2 regions of the Pseudarthrobacter sp. SSS035 genome follow, and region 1 is predicted to be linked to the other one. Evidence: predicted binding sites of a transcription regulator. Region 1 holds the regulator's gene; the other holds the start of a gene.

Evidence for each region. The regulator HrcA, encoded in region 1, represses chaperone genes, less so after heat shock. The targets are predictions, from matches to a motif close to TTNGCACTCGNNNNNNNCGAGTGCNAA.
Region 2: MUN23_RS16010 (FmdB family zinc ribbon protein) is a predicted target of HrcA. The motif match lies at 1,889-1,915, and genes of this name have one in related genera.

The regions. Positions count from the first base shown of each region.
Region 1 is NZ_CP096882.1:4,197,182-4,200,510, reverse strand. It holds gene MUN23_RS19475 (16S rRNA (uracil(1498)-N(3))-methyltransferase) at 1-114, opposite strand, end outside; gene dnaJ (molecular chaperone DnaJ) at 117-1,244, opposite strand; gene hrcA (heat-inducible transcriptional repressor HrcA) at 1,322-2,335, opposite strand; gene MUN23_RS19460 (DUF3097 domain-containing protein) at 2,483-3,329, shown strand, end outside.
Region 2 is NZ_CP096882.1:3,460,839-3,464,167, reverse strand. It holds gene MUN23_RS16025 (GNAT family N-acetyltransferase) at 1-220, opposite strand, end outside; gene galU (UTP--glucose-1-phosphate uridylyltransferase GalU) at 226-1,131, opposite strand; gene MUN23_RS16015 (5-formyltetrahydrofolate cyclo-ligase) at 1,239-1,859, shown strand; gene MUN23_RS16010 (FmdB family zinc ribbon protein) at 1,976-2,233, shown strand; gene cpaB (Flp pilus assembly protein CpaB) at 2,333-3,079, shown strand; gene MUN23_RS16000 (AAA family ATPase) at 3,099-3,329, opposite strand, start outside.

The DNA of each region.
Region 1 (3,329 bases):
TAGCCGTTTTACAGTCACGGCGTGGCGTGCCTCCGGCCCTTGAAGGACGAAACGGGCACCGGGCACCAGATCGTCCAGCGACCCGGCACCGCTGAAGAAAACGGGATTGCTCACCGCTACAGGTTACCGAACCGGTCCCGCAGCTTGGCAAAGACGCCACCGCTGGCAGCCAGTTTGCCTTCCGTGAACTGCTCGCCCCGCAGCTTCGCCAGCTGCCGCAGGAGATCCTCCTGCGCGGCATCCAGCTTGGCCGGCGTGTCCACCTGCAGATGGACCATCAGGTCCCCGCGGCCGTAACCGCGCAGGTGCGTCACGCCGAGTCCACGGAGCGTGATGATCTCCCCTGACTGCGTCCCTGCCTTGACGTCGATTTCCTGCAGCCCGTCAAAGGTTTCCAGTGACAGCTCGGTGCCCAGGGCGGCGGCAGTCATCGGGATGTGCAGCGTTGCGTGCAGGTCGTCACCGTCGCGTGCGTAGGTGGCGTCGTTGTTGACCCGGAGTTCCACGTACAGGTCCCCGGACGGTCCGCCGGCCGGGCCTGCTTCGCCCTGCCCGGAGAGCTGGATCCGGGTGCCCGTGGCAACACCGGCCGGCACCTTGATGGTGAGCGACCGCCGGCTGCGGATGCGGCCTTGGCCGCTGCATTCGTTGCAGGGGTCCTTGATGACCGTCCCGAAGCCTTCGCAACTGCCACACGGGGCCGCCGTCATGACCTGGCCCAGGATGGAGCGAACCGCGCGCTGGACCTGGCCGCTGCCGCCGCAGATATCGCAGCGCACAGGGTGGCTGCCTTCGCGGCAGCATGACCCGTTGCAGGTGGGGCAGGTGACGGCTGTGTCCACTTCGAGTTTCCGGTTGACGCCGAACACGGCATCGCGGAGTTCGATCCGTACACTGATCAGCGCGTCCTGGCCGCGGCGGACCCGGGAAGCGGGGCCGGAGGTGCCGCCTGCCCCGAAGAACGTGTCGAAAATGTCCTGGAACGCGAAGCCCTGGCCGGAGTATCCGCCGCCGCCGAACCCGTTGTCGGTGCCGTTCTCGTTGCCGGTGGTGTCATAGATCCGGCGCTTCTGCGGGTCCGAAAGTACCTCGTAGGCATGGGTCACGGCCTTGAAGCGGTCCGATGCATCGTCCCCGGGGTTCACGTCCGGGTGAAGAGTGCGGGCCAGCTTGCGGTAGGCCTTCTTGATCTCTTCCCCGGTGGCTTCCGGCGAGACTCCGAGGACGTCGTAGTGGCTGCTCAAAGTTCGTATCTCTTCCTTGTTGTACTGCCGGCAGCCGGGCTGCCGGCACTGCTCTTCGTGCCTGGACCGAGGTGCTGTTACGGACCCAGAATTCTTGAAAGGTAACGGGCTACTGCCCTGACGGCGGCCATGGTGGTGGGATAGTCCATCCGGGTGGGTCCGAGCACACCGATCTTGGCAGTGCTGTCTGGTCCGTAGCCCGTGGCCACCACGGAGGCTTCCGCGAGTCCGTCGTACGGGTTTTCACGCCCGATGCTGACTGCCACGCCCCTCGGATCCTGCGCCATGTCGCTCAGGAGGCGCAGCAGGACAACCTGCTCCTCAAGCGCTTCCAGGACCGGTCCGATACTGAGCGGAAAATCCACATTGGAGCGGGCGAGGTTCGCCGTTCCGGCCATGACCATGCGTTCCTCGCGGCTGCTGTGGGCGAGCGTTTCCAGCCCGTGGGCCAAGGCCTGGGCCGCCGCGCGCTGGCCCGGGCTGACGGACGAAACGACTCCCGGCAGCGAGGGGGTCAGCCGGCTCAGCGAGATGCCCGCGAGTGATCCGAGGAAGTGTGTCCGCAACGCGGCGATGGCGTCGTCGCCGAGGTCCTGGCCGACGTCGATCACGCGCTGTTCGACCTTGCCGGTGGTGGCGATGAGGACCACCAGGACCTGCCGGGGCGCGAGCAGGACGAATTCGATGTGGCGGATGGTGGCGCGGCTCAGATGCGGATACTGCACCACGGCGACCTGGTTGGTCAGCTGCGACAGCATCCTGACGGTCCTGTCCAGGACATCGTCCAGATCGTCTGCGCCCTCCAGCAGCGATTGGATTGCACGCCGTTCCGCATGGGAAAGCGGCTTTACCGCTGAAATCTGGTCCACAAACAGCCGATAGCCTTTGTCTGTGGGGATCCGTCCGGCGCTGGTGTGCGGGGCCGTGATCAGGCCGTCGTCTTCCAGGGCCGCCATGTCGTTGCGGATGGTGGCACTGGACACGCCGAGGTGGTGGCGTTCCACGAGCGCTTTTGAACCTACTGGCTCGCGGGAGTGCACATAGTCCTCCACGATGGCGCGCAGTACTTCGAGTTTGCGCGGCTCGCTCATACTCCACCTCCATCCGTGGTCACTACAGGGTTAGCACTCGACATGCCTAAGTGCTAACAGTCTAATATGAGTCACCCCGTTGTTAGCATTGGTACCGCTCCGGGCGAAATTCCGGGCCAGGATCTAGCGGCAAGGCGGAATCAATCCATGCAGTACCAGAACTGGGGTCCGCAGGAGATCACCGCGCCCGTGCGAAGCGAACTCCCTGAGGTCCCCGTGGAACGTGGCATGGTGCTCGAAGACGCCCAGTCAGGCTGGGTGGGGGCGGTGACCCGGGTGGAGAAGTCCGGTGGCATGCATGTGGTGGCCCTTGAAGACCGGCGCGGCAAGTCCCGGTCCTTCCGGCTGGGCTTCGGGTTCCTCCTGGAGGGGCAGCCCATCCGGCTCGTTCCGCCGGCGCCCAGGCAGGCCGCCCCCATCGTCGCCGGCCGTACCGCGTCCGGCTCAGTCCGCGTGGTTGGCCAGCGTGCCCAGGTGGCCAAGGCGAGCAGAATCTGGGTGGAGGGTAAACACGACGCCGAACTCGTGGAAAAAGTCTGGGGTGACGATCTCCGCGTGGAAGGCATCGTCGTCGAGCCTTTGCATGGCATTGATGACCTGGCGGGGGCGGTGGCCGCTTTCGGTCCCGGTCCGGGCCGCCGGCTGGGAGTCCTGGTGGACCACCTGGTGCCGGACTCGAAGGAGTCGCGCATCGCGGCTGCCGTGATGGCCTCCCCCGGCGCGGCCGGGAATGTCCTGATCGTCGGGCACCCTTACGTTGACGTGTGGCAGGCCATCCGGCCCGCTGTGCTGGGCATCGAACAGTGGCCGGTAGTGCCCCGCGGGCAGGACTGGAAGACCGGAATCCTGGCGGCGTTCGGCTGGCCGCACTCCACCAAGGAAGACATCGGGCTTGGCTGGCAAAAGCTGCTGGGCGCTGTCCGCAGCTACGCGGACCTGGAAGCATCACTGCTCGGGAGAGTGGAGGAAGTCATCGACTTCCTGACGGTGCCCT
Region 2 (3,329 bases), 740 kb from region 1:
GGGCCGTCCCCTGGGCGGCCTGGATCTTCAAGGACCGCACCATCTGCCGGTAATCAGGCAGCGCACCTCCGGGTGCCGGGTTGGATGCTTCCCAGGGCGCCAGCCACTCGCTGTTGCGCCCCCGGACGTGGGTCCATTCCTTCTTGTCCCGGTACCGGATGGGGCGCAGGAGCAGGTCGCCGCATTCGAGTGTTACGGGCCAGATGGGTCCGGGGCGCACGGCAGCTATTTAGCGAGGCTGGCCGTGAAGCCCGGCAGCCACTCCCGCAGGCCGGGGCCGAGGTCGTCGCTGTCAATGGCGAGCTGCACGCAGGCCTTGAGGTAGCTGAGCTTGTCACCGGTGTCGTAGCGGCGGCCGCGGAAGACCACGCCGTAAACTCCGTAGCCGTCACCTTCGCCGGCTGCCAGTTCCTGCAGGGCGTCGGTCAGCTGGATTTCCCCGCCCCTGCCGGGGCCGGTGTGCTCGAGTACATCAAAAACTGCGGGGTGGAGGACGTAGCGGCCGATGACGGCCAGGTTTGAGGGCGCCTCGTCCACGCTGGGCTTTTCGACGAGCTTGTTGATCCTGACGTAGTCTTCACCGGCGATCTCCTGCACGTCGGCACATCCGTAGGCACTGATCTGGGAGGGTTCCACCTCAATGAGGGCCACCACCGATCCGCCGGTCTTGGACTGGACTTCGATCATGGTGCTGAGGAGTTCGTCCCGGGCATCGATCAGGTCATCGCCGAGGAGCACGGCAAACGGTTCGTTGCCGACGTGCTGCTTTGCACGCAGTACTGCGTGGCCCAGGCCGTTGGGGTCACCCTGGCGGACGTAGTGGATGTCACCGAGGTTGCTGGCTGCCTGGATAGACTCAAGCTTCGCCAGATCGCCCTTGGCTTCCAGGGTGTCCTCCAACGAAGGAACCCTGTCGAAGTGGTCCTCCAGGGCACGCTTGTTGCGTCCCGTGATCATCAGGATGTCGTTAAGGCCAACATTGACAGCCTCTTCAACCACGTACTGGATGGCCGGCTTGTCCACAACCGGGAGCATTTCCTTGGGCATGGCTTTTGTGGCCGGCAGGAACCTGGTGCCGAGTCCGGCAGCGGGAATAACGGCCTTGCGTACTGTCTGCTGAGTGGTAGTCACTGGACTAATCTAACGGAGGGGCTGACCATTCAGTAATTATTGGTGGCTCCTGAGCCGGCGCGGCGCAGACGCTGCAACGGCCACCCTAACGGCAGAGAAGGAGCGGCATGTCCCAAGGAAGCAGCGAAGCCAAGGCGGACATCCGCGCACAGCATCGTGCGCGCCGCGCCGCGACGGAACCCACGCAACGGGACGCGGCGGGCGCCGCTTTGGCCGTCCACGGCGTTGCTTGGGCTGAACAGCTCACCGGTGGGACGCCGTCGACCTTTTGTGCCTACCTGGGCGTGGCCCCAGAGCCGCCTACGCTGCCCCTGATCAGCGAACTCCAGCGCCGCGGCCACACCATCCTGCTCCCTGTCTGTGAACCCGGCCGCAGGCTGAGCTGGACGTACTGGACCCCCGGCGTCGAGTTTGTCCGCAGCCGCTATGCACCGGTGCTGGAACCTGCTGGACCTCGCCTTGACCTCGGCATCATGGCGTCCGTTGCTGCCCTCTTCATCCCCGCCACGGCCGTGGACAGGGACGGCAACCGCATCGGCCAGGGCGGCGGCTACTACGACGTTCTGCTGGGGTCCCTCGCCGGGGACGGCCTTGAGATCCCGTTTGCTGCCGTCGTCTTCGAATCCGAGCTGCTTCCGGCCGGAAGCATTCCCGCCGAAGACTTCGACCGGAGGGTTCCGGCCGCGCTCACACCCTCAGGTTTGATCCGGCTGCCGGACCCGGCCTGAGGGAGGGCTACTTTCCGAGGGTGATAGAATTGGCACTCAGGCCCTGCGACTGCTAATGGACGGTTTCCGCTCAACGCAGTACAGGACCTCTCGTTTGCCCCCGAGGAGGATCACCAGTGCCCACTTATGCTTACGCCTGCAAGGATTGCGGCCACGCCTTCGACGTTTTCCAGTCGTTTACCGACAGCACCCTGACTGCATGCCCGGAGTGCCAGGGCGCCTTGCGCAAGAAGTTCAACAGCGTGGGTGTGGTCTTCAAGGGCTCCGGTTTCTACCGGACCGACTCCCGGGATGCCAAGGGAAGCACCGTTTCGGCTGCCCCTGCCGCGGCCGCACCGGCGCCGGCCCCTGCCACCGCCGCTGCCGCCAGCTGACTTCCGGTCTAAAAAGACGTACGACGCCGGCGGCACCGTTGTCCACATAGGCACCTTCGCTTCTGTCGGACGTGGTTGCCGGTACGTAGCGTGGTCCGTATGCCCGCTACCCTCTTTCGTTCCAGCCGCGGATCCGCCCCGCCGGGACGCCCGGCCCGCCGCCCGCTCCCGTCAGCACGCACCCAGGGCGCGCCCGGCCACAGGCTGTTGTCCTGGCTGGGCCGGAACCGGCGCCTCGCAATAGCGCTCCTGCTCTGCCTTGCTGCCGGGATCACGGTCCATCAGCTCACTCCCCCGCCCGCCGATACGGTCTCGGTGTTGGCGGCGGCGCGGGATCTCCCCGCAGGCACGGCCCTGACAGCCACGGACCTGACGGCAGTCAAGATCCCGCCGGGGATGCTCACTTCCGGGTCGATGTCCGACACCAGTGACGCTGCGGGAAAGCAACTGGCAGCCCCATTGCGGACGGGCCAACTGGTGACGGACTCCCTGCTGCTGGGTCCCGGCCTCCTGACCGGAACGCCACCGGGGTCCGCAGCCGTGCCCTTGAGGATGGCCGATCCCTCCTCCATCCAGCTGGTATCGCCCGGGCAACTGGTCAACGTGGTCCTGACCGGGGCGAACGGCTACGACCAGCAATCCCCCTCAGAAGTGCTGGCTTCATCCGTTCCCGTCCTGTGGACGTCAGGACAAGGCGGCAAGACTGGTCAGTGGTTGGGCACCGGCGAAACCGACGGGCTGATCGTCGTGGCAGCAGCCCCGGAGCAGGCTGCCCGGCTGGCGGGGGCCTCCACACAGGGCAAGCTGTTCTTCGTCCTGGTGGGTCCCCAGGGCGGTGCCGGGTGACGCCGCTGCAGCCAGGAGGTCAGCCCCAGTGCGGCGGCTTGTTTTCCTTCAGCCATGCGTCGTGATCGTTGTCAGGGCCATCGCCCCAGCGCTTCGGGTCATCCTCCGCAGCCTTGTTGGGCAGGATGCCCGTGGCCCCAGGCAGCTGGCGCTCCGGCACAGCCGCGTTCCCGTTTCGTGCGGCGTCCGCCTGGTCGTTACCGTGCGTATCTGCCTGATCGGCGTTCCGTGGGGTCACAACAACCGCCTC